Regions from separate parts of the Streptomyces sp. NPDC001508 genome, predicted to be linked through region 2. Evidence: riboswitches for the same ligand, from Rfam matches in the RefSeq annotation. Region 2 holds a riboswitch; each other region holds the start of a gene.
What was found. A riboswitch is a leader RNA that binds a small molecule or an ion and turns the genes downstream of it on or off. The one in region 2 is predicted to bind S-adenosylmethionine.
Positions count from the first base shown of each region.

Region 1 (3,559 bases), on a different contig from region 2:
GGTGAGTGGGTGTGAGGTGGCTGGGTGTGAGTGGGTGGGAGAGAGAGCGGGGGTGCGGGGCGGGTGCGGGGAACGGGCGGGCGGTCACAGGACCTTGCTGAGGAAGTCCCTGGTCCGCTCGTGCCGGGGGTGGTCGAGCACCTCGGCGGGCGGGCCCTGTTCGACGATCCGTCCGGCGTCGATGAAGACGATCCGGTCGGCGACCTCGCGGGCGAATCCGATCTCGTGGGTGACGATGACGAGCGTGGTGCCGCTGGTCGCGAGGTCCTTGATGACGGAGAGCACCTCGCCGACGAGTTCCGGGTCGAGCGCCGAGGTCGGTTCGTCGAACAGGATGATGCCGGGGCGCAGCGCGAGGGCGCGGGCGATCGCGACACGCTGCTGCTGGCCGCCGGACAGCTGCCGTGGATAGGCGCCCGTCCGGTCGCCGAGTCCGACCCGGCCGAGCAGGTCACGGGCGAGTTCCTGGGCCGCGGGCCGGGTGAGCCGCCCGGTGGCCACGGGGGCGGCGGCGACGTTGTCCAGCGCGGTCAGATGCGGGAACAGATTGAAGTTCTGGAAGACGAAGCCGATCCGGCTGCGCTGGGCGAGGATCGCCCGCTCGCTCAGTTCCTTCAGCCGCTGGCCGCTGCGTCTGACCCCGATCGGTTCGCCGCCGACGCTGACGTGTCCGATCTCGGGCCGCTCCAGGTGGTTGATCACCCGCAGCAGGGTGGACTTGCCGGACCCGGAGGGGCCGATGACGACGGTGACCTCGCCGGGGCGCACGGTCAGGTCGATGCCGTCGAGGACACGGTGGGCGCCGTACCACTTGTGCACGTTGTGCACCTCCAGGGCGACGGGGGCCTGGGCGGTGTGCGGGCCTGCGGTCATACGGCGGCCTCCCGGCGCAGTCGGGCGCGCAGTCCGGCGAGGCCGGAGCGGGCGCGCTGCCAGGGCGTCGGCGGCAGGGTGCGGGTGGCGCCCCGGGCGAAGTACCGCTCGACATAGAACTGGACGACGGACACGACACTGGTGAGGATCAGGTACCAGACGGTGGCGACCAGCAGCAGCGGCACGATGTCACCGGGGTAGGTGCTGCCCATGGTCTGCACCGCGCCGAACAGGTCGAGCAGCGACACATAGAACACCAGGGACGTGCTCTTGATCAGGCCGATGAGCTGGTTGACATAGTTCGGGGTGATGGACCTGAGGGCCTGCGGGAACACGATCCGGGTGAACTGGTAGCGCTTCGGCAGGCCGAGCGCGGCGGCGGCCTCGTGCTGGCCCTGGTCGACGGAGAGGATGCCGCCGCGGACCACCTCGGAGGCGTACGCCGCCTCGTTGAGGCCGAGCCCGACCACGGCGACCGCCATGTCGGTGGCCAGTCTCGACTCGTCGAAGGTGACGAAGGCGGGTCCGAAGGGGACGCCGAGGCTCACCGTCCGGTACAGGGCCGAGAAGTTGTAGAGGAAGATCAGTACGACGATGAGCGGCACGGACCGGAACAGCCAGGTGTACGTCCAGCTGACGGCGCGCAGCACGGGGCTTCCGGAGAGCCGGCCGAGGGCCAGCAGGATGCCGCCGAGCAGGCCCAGCACGGCGCTGAGCGCGGTCACTTCGAGGGTGATGAGCAGGCCGTCGAGGATGGTGGGGCGCAGAAACCAGTAGCGGAAGCGGTCCCACTGGTAGAAGGGGTTCGTGGCCAGTCCGTGCGCGATCTGCGCCACGACCACCAGCACGACGACCGTGACGGCCCATCGGCCGGGACGGCGCAGCGGCACGACTCGCTGGGCGGACAGGGTTTTTGACGATGTGTCGGCTGGCGGCGGCGCGGTGAGGGACACGGCGCCGCCCGGGGGTTCGGTCATGGCGGGCTCCGGTGGGATCGGGGCACCCCCAGGCCGGCGGCGCGACCCGTGTGGCTGCGACGGCGCTACGCCGGCGGCGTTGAGCCGACGGCGCCATGGCGCGGCGCGGTGCACGGGAGGGGCACGGGGACCGGGGAGGGGCGGGCAGCGGCACACCGCTCGGTCGGTGTGCGTCGGGAACGCGGGGGCCGGAAGTGGCGTCAGCCCCGGCGACGGGCAGGGCCCGAAGCGGTACACAGTGCGCTGTTCACGCGAAGCAGGTCGACCGCCCGGTCGGCGACGAGCAGACCCGCGTACGGATGTACGCAGCTTTGGGTGCGGCCGGCGGCCGTCCCGTCGGCTGCGTACATGTCCGTCACTCGCGTTACTCGCATTTCCGGCCCCTGCGGGGCCCTCGCGCTTACCGAAGCGTCATCCGGTCCGGTCGTCACCTGGGGCACCCCACCGCGGCGCGAGGGTTGCCGGCCAGCGAGCCAGGGCTTGTCGCTGACACTCATGACCGTGCTGAGCGGTAAGTAAGGCAGTTGGGCGGACGTATGTCAACGCCCGTCCGCTGGATGGACCGGTCGCCGCGCCGCTCAACCGCGCCGGGAACCGGGGGCGCCGGCCGCGTGCCGCGCCCAGTCCAGGATCTGCACGGCCGAGCCGGCCGCCTCAAGGCCCGCGCAACGGGCGTGATGACGACGGGCGATGCCGTCCAGGTCGAGGTGCGCGCCGAAGGCGGGCCGGGCCGCCAGCCGCCGGGCGTGCGCCCACAGCGCCGGATGATCGGCCACGCGGTGCACGGCGGCGGCGTCGAGGTGGTGGCGGTGCACGGTGTCGAGTTGCACCAGGGCGACCCACAACTCGACGTCGGCGGCGGTGAGTTTGTCGCCGACGAGGAACTCCCGCCCGGCGAGCCGCCGTTCCAGTTGGGCCAGGGTGCCGAGCAGGACGTCGAGCGCCGCGGCCCGCTCGGCCGCGTCCGCGCCGGCCCGGCCCGCCCGCTGTGCGGCCTCCTCGATGCCCTGCGCGCACAGCCGCTCGATCTCCTCGATCGCGGCCTCGGCGCCGCACGGGTAGAGCCGGTCGCGCCCGTCGCCGAAGCAGCGGTCCAGGTCGCGCAGGATGTCCGGGGCGTGGGTGCTGACGATCCGCCCCGACCAGTCGTCGCTGAGCACCGGCGCGAGCGCCGGCCCGGGGTAGCGGTGCGCGCTCGCCTCGTACAGCGGGCGCAACGCCGAGTGTCCGCCCCCGGGACAGTCGGGGACGGCGTCGAGGAAGGTGACCGGACAGATGTCGTCGAGGGCGAGGAGGCTGTGGCCCACGGCTATCCGCAGGCCGTCGGGACAGGCCGTCGTGAGGTGGAGCCGGTAGCGGCGCGGCACGGCGTAGTGGCCGCTGCGCGCGTCCCGGCCGATCCTGCCCCGGAAGCGTGCGGTCCGCTGGGCGGACGGGACGGCGGCGAGCGGCGTGCTGGACGTGGACATGCGTCTCCCCGGGTGCGAGCGCGCGGGTGTGCGCGGCTGAAGCGTCGTCGGTCGGTGGGTGCGAGGGGCCCCGGTCGGCCGGGAGCGCGGGACGGTCAGCCGCAAAGACTGATCGCGCTGCAGACCCGCAGCAGGTCGATGTGCCGGCGGGAGGTCAGCAGGGGCAGCGACGGCGCACGGCGGCCACGGCCGGTGCTCGTCCCACGGCGGCCCATCTTTTCCCTACCTTTTCACTAGGAT
Region 1 covers NZ_JBEPAP010000075.1:32,884-36,442, reverse strand. Annotated here, with positions in the region: gene ABT245_RS39790 (amino acid ABC transporter ATP-binding protein) at 85-873, opposite strand; gene ABT245_RS39785 (amino acid ABC transporter permease) at 870-1,850, opposite strand; SAM riboswitch class IV at 2,242-2,351, opposite strand; gene ABT245_RS39780 (glutathione S-transferase C-terminal domain-containing protein) at 2,429-3,319, opposite strand; gene ABT245_RS39775 (putative leader peptide) at 3,415-3,534, opposite strand.
Region 1: it holds a riboswitch for S-adenosylmethionine, as region 2 does, so the genes downstream of both, ABT245_RS39785 (amino acid ABC transporter permease) here and thrC (threonine synthase) in region 2, are expected to answer to the same signal.

Region 2 (3,559 bases):
GTGTCCTGCTTAAGTTCGCGTGGCGTTTCGGCCCGCGCTTTGCCTCGGCCTGCGCTCCTTCGGCTCGCGCCGTGTTTCGGCTTGCGCCTGCCACGACGAGCCCCAGCCGGAGCCCGCGCCCGCGCCGCGTCTCGGCTCGCGTTCTGCTTCGACCCGCGCCTTGCCTCGGCCCCTGCTCTGTTTCGGCTGGCGCCGTGCTGCGGCTCGCGCTTTGCCGCGGCCTGCGCCGCGTCTCGGTCGCGCCTTGCCTCAGCCGTGCCCCGTGTCGGCCCGTGTCCTGTGTCGGCCTGCGTGTCCGGTGTCGGCCCGTGTCCCGTTGTGGTTTGTGGGGTGTTTTCGGCTGTGTTTCGGGTCGGGGCGGTCGTGGGGTCAGGCCACCTGGCGGGTGGTGTATTCCGTGATCTGTGCCATCGGTGGTCGTTCCTCCGTGTCCACCGGGTAGGTGTGCGGCTCGAAGCCGTTCTCGCCCCGCTCGAACTGGGTGAGGGAGGGCCGTACGAGGTGCCCGCGGGCCAGCCGCAGCTGCGCGGTGCGGTAGATCGCGGCGGCCATCCGGCCCAGGGCCTGCCCGTCCTGGTGCCGGTGCTTGCGCACACCGACGTCGACCTGGGCGAGGGCGTCCAGGCCCACCAGGTGCAGGGCGTCGACCAGCATGCCCAGTTCGACGCCGTATCCGACGGGGAACGGCAGCCGCTCCAGCAGTGAGCGGCGGGCCGCGTACTCGCCGCCGAGCGGCTGCACGAAACCGGCCAGCTGCGGCCAGTGCAGGTTGAGCAGCGGTCGGGCCATCAGCTCGGTGACCCGGCCGCCCTGGCCGGCCGCATCGCCCAGCGGTCGGTCGTACATCGCCTTGACCAGGTCGACGTCCGGTTCGGTGAGCAGCGGGCCGACGATCCCGGTGACGAAGTCGGAGGAGAACTCCCGCAGGTCCGCGTCGACGAAGCAGACGATGTCCCCGCCGGTGACGAGCAGCGAGCGCCACAGGACCTCGCCCTTGCCGGGCGCGGCGGGCAGCCGCGGCAGGATGGCGTCGCGGTGCACCACCCGGGCACCCGCCGCGGCGGCCACCTCGGAGGTGCGGTCGGTGGACCCCGAGTCGACGACGACGATCTCGTCGACCAGCGCCGCCTGCCGTACGAGGTCGTGCCGGATGACGGCGACGATGTCGCCGACCGTCTCCTCCTCGTTGAGCGCGGGCAGCACGACGGAGACCGACTGGCCCGTACGCTGTTTCGCGGTGATGATCTTGTGCAGTGGCCGGTCGGTCACGGACCAGGAGCGGGTGGCCAGCCAGCGCTCGACTTCTTCCAGCACAGTCAGCTGCTCCTCACTGTCGTGATCACACCTGGTGCATGTGTGATCCATCTCGCGGTTCGGACGACTATCTCAACTGTCCTGGCCGTCGGTTACAGTCTTGAACAACGCGGATGACCATCGCATGGCGGGGGTCGTCGGCGTTCACAACCGCATACAGCTCATCCAGAGGGGCAGAGGGACACGGCCCGATGAAGCCCCGGCAACCCTCCAGCCGGTACTCGTACTGATCGCTGCGCAAGCCGATCGTTTCCGCGAGGCTCCCGGCTAGGGAAGGTGCCAAATCCGTCTCACGGCGAGATGCGTCGTGAGGAAGATGAGGAGAAAGGGCCTCGCCTCACATGGCTGTGCAGACCGTTGCAAGCACCACGAACCAGTCGGTGGACCTCGGTCCCGCCGCGGCCCTCAGCTGCCGCGAGTGCGGTCACCGGGTGCCGCTCGGCCCGGTGTTCGCCTGCGAGGAGTGTTTCGGCCCGCTGGAGATCGCCTACGACTTCTCGGCGTACGACACCGAGGAGCTGCGCCGGACGATCGAGGCGGGCCCCGCGAACATCTGGCGCTATGCGCCGCTGCTGCCCGTCCCCGCGGACGTGGCCGAAAAGCCCAACCTGAACCCCGGCTGGACCAAGCTGGTCCAGGCCGACAACCTGGCCCGCGAACTCGGCGTCACCGGCGGCCTGTACGTGAAGGACGACTCCGGCAACCCGACGCACTCCTTCAAGGACCGGGTGGTCGCCCAGGCGCTGGAGGCGGCGCGCGCCTTCGGCTTCACGACCCTGTCCTGCTCCTCCACAGGCAACCTCGCCGGAGCCGTCGGCGCCGCGGCGGCCCGGGCCGGCCTCCGCTCCTGTGTGTTCATCCCGCACGACCTGGAGCAGGGCAAGGTCGTCATGGCCGCGATCTACGGCGGTGACCTCGTCGGCATCGAGGGCAACTACGACGACGTGAACCGCTTCTGCTCCGAGCTGATCGGCGACCCGGCGGGCGAGGGCTGGGGCTTCGTCAACGTCAACCTGCGCCCGTACTACGCGGAGGGCTCCAAGACCCTGGCGTACGAGATCTGCGAACAGCTCGGCTGGCGGCTGCCCGACCAGATCGTCGTGCCGATCGCCTCCGGCTCCCAGCTCACCAAGATCGACAAGGGGCTGCGGGAGCTGATCGCGCTGGGTCTGGTCGAGGACCGGCCGTACAAGATCTTCGGCGCGCAGGCCGAGGGCTGCTCGCCGGTGTCGACCGCGTTCAAGGCCGGTCATGACGTGGTCCGCCCGCAGAAGCCGAACACGATCGCCAAGTCCCTGGCGATCGGCAACCCGGCCGACGGGCCGTACGTACTGGACATCGCGCGCCGTACGGGCGGCGCGGTGGAGGACGTGACGGACGAACAGGTCGTCGACGCGATCAAGCTGCTGGCGCGCACCGAGGGCATCTTCGCGGAGACGGCCGGCGGTGTCACCGTGGGCGTGACGAAGAAGCTCATCGACGACGGTGTGCTCGACCCAGCGCTCACCACGGTCGTCCTCAACACCGGCGACGGCCTCAAGACCCTCGACGCGGTGGCCGGCACCGGCCTGACCGCCACCATCCGTCCGAACCTGGACTCCTTCCGAGAGGCTGGCCTCGCATGAGCGTGACCGTTCGCATCCCCACCATCCTGCGTACCTACACGGGCGGCCTGGCGGAGGTGAGCGCCGAGGGCGCGAACCTCGCAGAGGTGATCGCCGACCTGGAGAAGAACCACACCGGCATCTCCGCACGCGTCCTGGACGACCAGGGCAAGCTGCGCCGCTTCGTGAACGTGTACGTCAACGACGACGACGTCCGCTTCGAGCAGGGCCTGCAGACGGCGACGCCGGACGGTGCGGGCGTGTCCATCATCCCGGCCGTGGCCGGCGGCTGACGATCCTTTACCTTCGGTAACTCCGATTACCGACTGTTCACCCGATGGCCCCCTCCGTGAGAGAAGCGGAGGGGGCTATTCAGTGGGGTTGAACGCGGTAGAGTTGGGGAACGCGTTCCCGGCCCGGCGGGTCGGAAGCCCCGGATTCAGTCCGCGCAGCCGCCAAGAAGTCGCCAAAGTCCATGCGTTCTTCGCGGCTTTTATTCCTTTTATAGGGCCCGACTTGCCCTGAATTCTGCCGAATTCTCGGCAGATTTCCGACCGAGTGCGTCCAGATTTCTCGTCCGATTGACCTGTTGCAGAGGGCAGTTGGACAGATACATTCAGCCGCGGTCGACGCGTTCCGGC
Region 2 covers NZ_JBEPAP010000060.1:18,209-21,767, forward strand. Annotated here, with positions in the region: gene ABT245_RS36100 (glucosyl-3-phosphoglycerate synthase) at 370-1,314, opposite strand; SAM riboswitch class I at 1,473-1,637, shown strand; gene thrC (threonine synthase) at 1,656-2,939, shown strand; gene ABT245_RS36110 (MoaD/ThiS family protein) at 2,936-3,211, shown strand.

Region 3 (3,559 bases), on a different contig from region 2:
CGTCGACACCACCGCGAGAGCGCCGCCGAGCAGCACCGCGAGCAGCAGCGCGGCACCGGTCAACTGGAGGGTCTGCGGCAGCGCGTCGGCCAGGGTGGAGGTCACCGGGCGGCCCGTGGAGACCGCGTCGCCGAAGTCTCCGCGCAGCGCCCGGCCGAGATAGTCGGCGTACTGCGCGAGCACCGGCTTGTCGAAGCCGTACTCGTGCCGCAGCGCGGCGAGTTGGGCGGGGTCGACCTGCCCCGAGTCCATCCCGGCGCCGGCCATCGCGGTGACCGGGTCGCCGGGCAGATAGTCCAGCACCAGGAACGACACCGTGTAGGCCGCCCACAGCACGCCGACGGCCTGCGCCAGCCGTTTGATCACATAGCGGCGCATGCGCTAGCCGATCCAGGTGTCGTGCAGCTGGATCCGGCTGCCCGAGTCGAAGGCGAGGTCGTGCACCTTCTTCGACACGCCCAGCTGGGTCTGCAACTCCACCACCGGCGCGTAGTACGTGTTGCGCACGAGGAGTTTCTGCGCCTCGTCCACCAGTTGCCCGCGCTTTTCGGGGTCCGTGGTCGCGGCCTGTGCGGACAGCGCCGTGTCCAGGGGACCGGACGGCAGATGGGAGTAGTTGGCCAGCCGGGTGGAGAAGGAGCTGCGCAGGATGTCCGGGTCGGCGCGGGTGATGTTCCCCCACACCACGTCGAAGTCACCCGACTGGAGCGTCGTGGAGAACTGGCTGACCTGGAGCTGCTTGAGCACCACGTCGATCCCGACGGCCTTCAGTTGCTGCTGGACCAGTTCCAGCGCGGGCTGGTTGGTGGCCGCGTTGGGGAACCAGGTGATGGTCAGGCTCAGCTTCTTGCCGTCCTTGGCGCGGACACCGTCGCTGCCGGTCCGCCAACCGGCGGCGTCCAGCAGGGACTTCGCCTTGGCGGCGTCCAGGGCGAGGTCCCCGGCGAGATTCGTGTAGTCGGGTGTGGTGTGCGCCAGAACGCTGGTCGCCGGACGGGTACCGGTCGGGAACACGGTGTCGGCGATCTGCCGCCGGTCGATGGCGAACTGGATGGCCCGGCGCACCTTCGCGTCCTTCAGGACGGGCCGCGCGTTGTTGAACCCCAGGCCGAACACCAGGCCGGGGTTGGCCCGGCCCTGGAGGGCGACCTGGCCGCCCTTGAGCGCGGCCTCGTTGGCCTTTCCGACGCTGCTGACCGCGTCCACCTGCCCGGACTGGAGGCTGCCGGCCCTGACGCCCGCCTCGGGCACCACCTTGAACACCAGGTTGTCCAGGTAGGCCTCGCCCTTCTTGGACCACAGCGAGGAGCCCCAGGCGTACCCGGTACGTCGGGTCAAGGTGACCGACTGGTTCTGCACATACTGCTTCAGCACGAACGGCCCGGACCCGATCACGCCGTCGCTGCACTTTCGCTGCGGTGTCTTCCTGACGCTCGCCGACGACTCGATGCCCAGCGAGTGGGTCGATGTCGCCTGGAGGAACTGGGCGTTGGGCTCCTTGAACGTCACCTTGACGGTGAGCGGGTCGACCACGGTGGTGCTCCTGACGCCACTGAGATAGCCCTGCGCGAGGGTTCCCAGGGCGCCGAGCTTCGGCACCGCGTCGAAGTTGTCCTTGACCACCTGCGCGGTCAGCTTGGACCCGTCGCTGAAGGTGACACCGGGCCGCAGACGGAAGGTGAACGTCCTCGCGTCGGCGCTGACGTCCCAGCTCTTGGCCAGCCACGGCACGATCTTGCCGGTCTTGGGATCCTGGTCGGTCAGCGAGTCCACGACCTGGCGCACGGAGTAGATGGTGTCGTTGCTGCCGACCTGCTGCGGATCCACGCAGCCGGCATCGGAACCCACCGCGAAGGTCAGGGTGCCGCCGGACTTCGCCTGGCCGCTTCCGCCGCCGGAACCGTCGCCGCCCGAGCCGCAGGCGGTCAGCAGAACACTGGTGGTCAAAAGGGCGGCCAGGGGAGCCCGTCGGGAAAGTCTGAGGTCCGGAAATGCTGTCACGGAAGGGGTTCTCCTACTCGTGTCACCAGGCGCGGGGTGCCGTGCGAGGCACGGCCGCGCATGGGCGTGCGGCCCCGGCCGGATCGACACCGGCGGCGGGGGAGCGCTGTACAGACAGGGGTCAGGGGGACGACACCGGAAGCCGGTGGCGAAGGGAAGGCACGGGGGAGCCGGAGCCGCCGGACGTCAGCCGGCGGCAGGCGAGCGCGTCAGGCCTGACACAGGCAGCTGGTCGAGCGCTTCAGATCGATATGGCGTCGGCGTGAAAGCCGGGAGAACGCCGTGGCGTCGGCGAAGGAGGCAACCGGGTCACCACTGTGCCGCATGCCTGTCCTCCCCGTCTCCCGCCCCGGTCCCGGGGCCACGCGCTTGCGGGAATCGTCGGTGATTCCGCCGGGCTTTCACCTGGAGCACCCCACCGCGCGGGAGGGTTGCCGGTCAGCGAGCCAGGGCTTGACGCTGACACTCAATGCCGGTCGCGATGCTACGGAGCGCTCTTGTCGTACGTCAATGCCGGAACCCGACGTCCTGTTCGAGAAGGAGGGGCCGTCTCAGGTGCCGGGACGCATGGTGGACGCTTTTGCGACCGTGTGCTTTGATCCGGCCATGGAGACCGCAGGTCAGGCACGCGCCCTGCTGCTCGACCCGTTCTGGGCGGGCCGCCGCGCCGATCAGTTCGACCAGACCTGTCGCTGACCGCTCGCCGCCCTTCAGCCCGTTCTCCGCACGCGCCCCGCCGTGCCCTCGCGCCGATCCGGACCGTCGTCGTCGGCCGCCGTCGCGCGGGCCCCCGTGGCCGACCCATCGGAAAGAGACGCATGGCCGTCACCAGCACCGCCCCGGCAGGGGTGTTCGCCGCACTGCGGGTGCGTGACTACCGGATCTACTGGAGCACGGGTCTGGTGTCCAACATCGGCAGCGCCATGCAGGGTGTAGCGCTGGACTGGTTCGTCCTGACGCTCACGCACAGCGGGACCGCGCTCGGCTGGGTCGTGGGCCTTCAGTTCGCCCCGGTGCTGATGTTCGGCCTGTGGGGCGGGGTGATGGCCGACCGCTACGACCGGCGGACCCTGCTGCTGTGGACGCAGGCCCTGTACGCGGTGCAGGCGCTGCTGCTGACGGTGATGGTGCTCTTCGGCCATGCCGCGCTGTGGCTGCTGTACGTCCTGTCCTTCGCACTGGGCTGCGTGTTCACGGTGGAGAACCCCGCACGCCTGTCCTTCGTCACCGAACTGGTCGGCCGGGCGCTGATCCCGAAGGCGGCGGGCCTGAACATCCTGTCCCTGAACGCCGCGCGCCTGATCGGCCCGGCGATCGCCGGTGTGCTGATCGGGGCGATCGGCACGGGGTGGGTGTTCGCGCTCAACGCCTTGTCGTTCACCGTCGTCCTCGCGGGGCTGCTGGCGATCCGGCCACGTGCGCGGCAGACGGTGGGCCCGTCCCGGCCCCCGTGGACAGGAGCCGGGGCCGAGGGGCTGCGCTATGTGGCGGCCCGGCCCGAACTCGTCGGTGTGTTCACCGTCTTCGGTCTGGCCGCGACCTTCGCGGTGAACTTCCC
Region 3 covers NZ_JBEPAP010000050.1:9,171-12,729, reverse strand. Annotated here, with positions in the region: gene ABT245_RS33150 (ABC transporter permease) at 1-378, opposite strand, end outside; gene ABT245_RS33145 (ABC transporter substrate-binding protein) at 382-2,001, opposite strand; gene ABT245_RS33140 (putative leader peptide) at 2,211-2,327, opposite strand; SAM riboswitch class IV at 2,362-2,475, opposite strand; gene ABT245_RS33135 (hypothetical protein) at 2,512-2,697, shown strand; gene ABT245_RS33130 (MFS transporter) at 2,820-3,559, shown strand, end outside.
Region 3: it holds a riboswitch for S-adenosylmethionine, as region 2 does, so the genes downstream of both, ABT245_RS33140 (putative leader peptide) here and thrC (threonine synthase) in region 2, are expected to answer to the same signal.

Region 4 (3,559 bases), on a different contig from region 2:
GCCAAGGCCACCGAGCAACTGGCGTTCTACGAACAGATCCCGTCCTACGCACGGGTCATCGAACTCTCCGCCGCCCGGCGGGCCGCCGACGTGGCCGTGATCGGCGACGAGAAGACGGTCGCCGCCGAGGTACGGCGGTACCGGGACGCCGGAGCCACCGAGGTCGTCTTCTCGGGCACCGAGATCGCCGGGGAGGCGGACCGGCGGCGCACCTGGGCGCTCCTCGGCGAACTCGCCGGCTGAGTGCCCGACGGCGGGCCGCCGACCGGATACCTGACCGCACACCATGGCGAGGCCGGGCCTCGCGGAACGAGGGAGCACCCATGACCACCGATGTCACCCCGACGGATCTCCATGCCTTCACCGAGGAATGGCTGGACTGGTACCGCGCCCAGGAGGCCCGGCTCGCCGATCCGCACGGTTTTCTGGCGATCACCGCCCTGCACTGGCTCGACGACCGGCCGCAGCGCTTCCCCGACGCCCCCGGTGTCTGGCGTACCGGCCGCGACGGGGTCGTCGTCACCCTGGACGACGGAGAGGAACTGGTCGTCCAGGGAACACCGGTGCGGGGCGAGCACCGTTTCGGCGTGCTTCCCGAGCGCGGCGGTGTCGACGCGGTCTGGAAAGACGCCGTGATCGAGGTCGCCAAGCGTGGCGGGCACGACATCGTGCGTCCCCGGCACCCGGACGCGCCGTTGCGTGCCGCCTTCACCGGGACACCCGCCTACCCGCCCCATCCGCGCTGGGTGGTGAAGGGCCGTTATCTGCCCTTCGACGAGCCGCGGCCGACCACCGTGGGCGCCGCGGTGGAGGGCCTCGAGCATGTGTACGACGCCCCGGGCAGGATCGAGTTCGAGCTGGACGGGCGCCGGTTGTCCCTGACCGCCTTCCCCGGGCGCGGTGCGGGCCGGCTGACAGTACTGTTCACCGACGCGACCTCCGGGGTCACCACCTATGCCGCCAACCGGGTCCTGGCCGTGGAGCCGCCCGCCGCCGACGGCGGCGTCGTACTGGACTTCAACCGCGCCGCCAATCTGCCGTGCGCCTACACGGACCTGGCGACCTGCCCGCTGCCACCGGCCGAGAACCGGCTTCCCGTGGCGATCGAGACCGGCCAGAAGATCCCGCACGAGCGCGGCGGCTCCTGACCGGCCCACGCCGCTCCCGCGGTCGCCCGGCCACCGTCGTCGTGACCCGCGCCGCGGTGGATACCGCGGCTCCGCGGTTCCGGGACGGGCTCGTCGGCGATGCCGACGCGCACCGCACCCGGTGGTGGCCGTCATCGGGGATTGACGCATGACAACACCGCTCCGTACGATCACGTCCGGCATTGAGTGTCAGCGTCAAGCCCTGGCTCGCTGACCGGCAACCCTCCCCCGCGGTGGGGTGCTCCAGGTGAAAGCCCGGCAGGACCACCCACATGTCCTGCAAGCGCGTGCCCCCGGGACCGGGGGCGGGAAACATGGAGGACCGGGATGCGGCACAGCGATGAGCCCAGGGCCTCCTTCGCCGTCGCCACGGTGTTCTCCCGGCTCTCCCGCCGACGCCACATCGGTCTTCAGCGCTTCACCAGCTGTCTGTGTCTCGTCTGACACTTCGTCTCATGGCCGGCCGGCGGCCTTCGCCGGCCACGGCTGCCGGTATGTGTCTCCCCCAGCGCCCTGCGTGGTGCCGTCGGCCCGCTGCCCATGTTCCGCGACCGCCATGGGATGTCACACCCGGAAGGAAACAGGCCGGCTTCGGCCAAAGCGGAGGTTCTGATGCCCGTCACCCAACGTATCTACGGCGCCTTGCGTTCGGGTATACGGGACGGCCGGGTGCCTTCGGGCTCGCGGCTGGACGAGGTGAAGCTGGGCCGTGCGCTCGCCGCCCCGCGCGACGCGGTCCGACTGGCGCTCCAGCGTCTGCGCGACGACCGGCTGGTCGAGCGAGCGCCACGCAGGGGCACGGTGGTGAGGCGCGGCCCCAGCCGCGTGGACGTCGGTCAACTCTTCCGTGTCCGCAATCTCGACCCGACGGTGGCGCTGCTGGAGATCACCACCTGCCCCACTCCGCCCGGACTGTTCGACGAGGGGCCGTCCGCGACCGAGGCGGTGACGATCGAGCGGCTACTGGGCCACGGTGACGCCCTGTGTTTTGAAATAACCTTCGCCAGGGCCGTCGACGCCGGCTTGCTCGGCAGGCTGTCGAAGCTGTACGCGCAGGACCGGTCACGCCGACAGGCCGACCAACCTCTTGGCGAGTACTTCATGGAGGCCTACGGGACGGCACTCGGGAGTGTGGCCGTCACCGCGGAAGTCGTGGAAGGTGATCGGCAGCTCGCCGCGCTCATCCGTATCGGCGACAGCGAACCGGTCTTCCGGTTCGAGCGACGGCTCAGCGACACCGGGGGTGTCCTCCTTGAGGTGACACACGCGTACTTCCCGGCGAGTGCCAACTTCCTCGACTTCACCGGCGACTTCACCCGGGCCGACTGACGGTGGCGGCGTGGACGCGGGCCGACCGCGAGAGGCGTACGCGTCGCCGCGTAATCCCGCGTAATCGCCGTCCGAGGCCCGGAATCAACGGGCCGAACAGGGTCGGATTGGCGCGGATTCCAGAGTGTGAAACCGAAGACAAATCAATCCGGTCAGCGTTTACGATGCCTTTCGGATTTCACGTCCGCGATCTCTGGGAGGCTGGATGCCGGGTCGGCTGTCAAGGACTGCGTTTCGCCCGGCGGCGATGGTCTTCGTTCCGACAGATGACGGCACACTGTGTGGCGGCCGGCCAGGGTGGCCGACGTCGTACGCCGTCTGACGGAGCTGAGCCCGTATTTGGAGACCCTGGTCGGCAGACCCGCCCGGATCGCCGACGGCACAGCCCGTATCGCGCGGACGGCCGGTGTCGACGGATTCAATCTGCACGAGTTCCTCATTCCCCACGAATTCACCGAGTTCATCGAGTCCGTCATACGATCCTGCAGCGGCGCGGCCTGTACCGCACCGCGTACGAACCGGGCAGCCACCGGCACCGGCTGCTCGGCCGGGGCGGCCGGGTGGCAGGCACCCGTCCCGCCGCCGTCTTCCGGGAGGTTTCCCTATGAGTTCCGCACACGTGCCCGTCCTGTCCTCGGCCGCCGAGGCCGTTCAGGCGGCGAGCCGGCTCGCCGCCGAACTCGCGCCGGGGGCGGCGGGGCGCGACCGCGAGGGGCGTTTCCCGTATGACGCGGCCCGTCTGCTGTCGGACTCGGGGCTGCTGGGCATCCGCGTGCCCGCCGAGTACGGTGGCGCGGGTGTCGGCCAGGAGACGGTCGCCGAGGTCTTCCGGATCCTCGCCTCCGCCGACGGCGCGCTCGCGCAGATCCCGCAGACCCACTTCGCGTTCGTCGACGCACTCCTCACCGCCGGCCGCGAGGACCTTCGGCACGAGCTGTTCGGCGCGGTGCTCGCCGGCGCCCGCATCGGGAACGCGGCCAGCGAGCAAGGGGGCAGGACCGCGGCCGACTTCCGCACCCGGGTCACCGGCACCACAGCCGGGTTGCGGCTGCGCGGCACCAAGCACTACGCCACCGGGGCGC
Region 4 covers NZ_JBEPAP010000016.1:3,989-7,547, reverse strand. Annotated here, with positions in the region: gene ABT245_RS16960 (LLM class F420-dependent oxidoreductase) at 1-243, shown strand, start outside; gene ABT245_RS16955 (DUF1684 domain-containing protein) at 324-1,148, shown strand; SAM riboswitch class IV at 1,327-1,440, shown strand; gene ABT245_RS46095 (putative leader peptide) at 1,476-1,592, shown strand; gene ABT245_RS16950 (GntR family transcriptional regulator) at 1,761-2,477, shown strand; gene ABT245_RS16945 (acyl-CoA dehydrogenase family protein) at 3,082-3,559, shown strand, end outside.
Region 4: it holds a riboswitch for S-adenosylmethionine, as region 2 does, so the genes downstream of both, ABT245_RS46095 (putative leader peptide) here and thrC (threonine synthase) in region 2, are expected to answer to the same signal.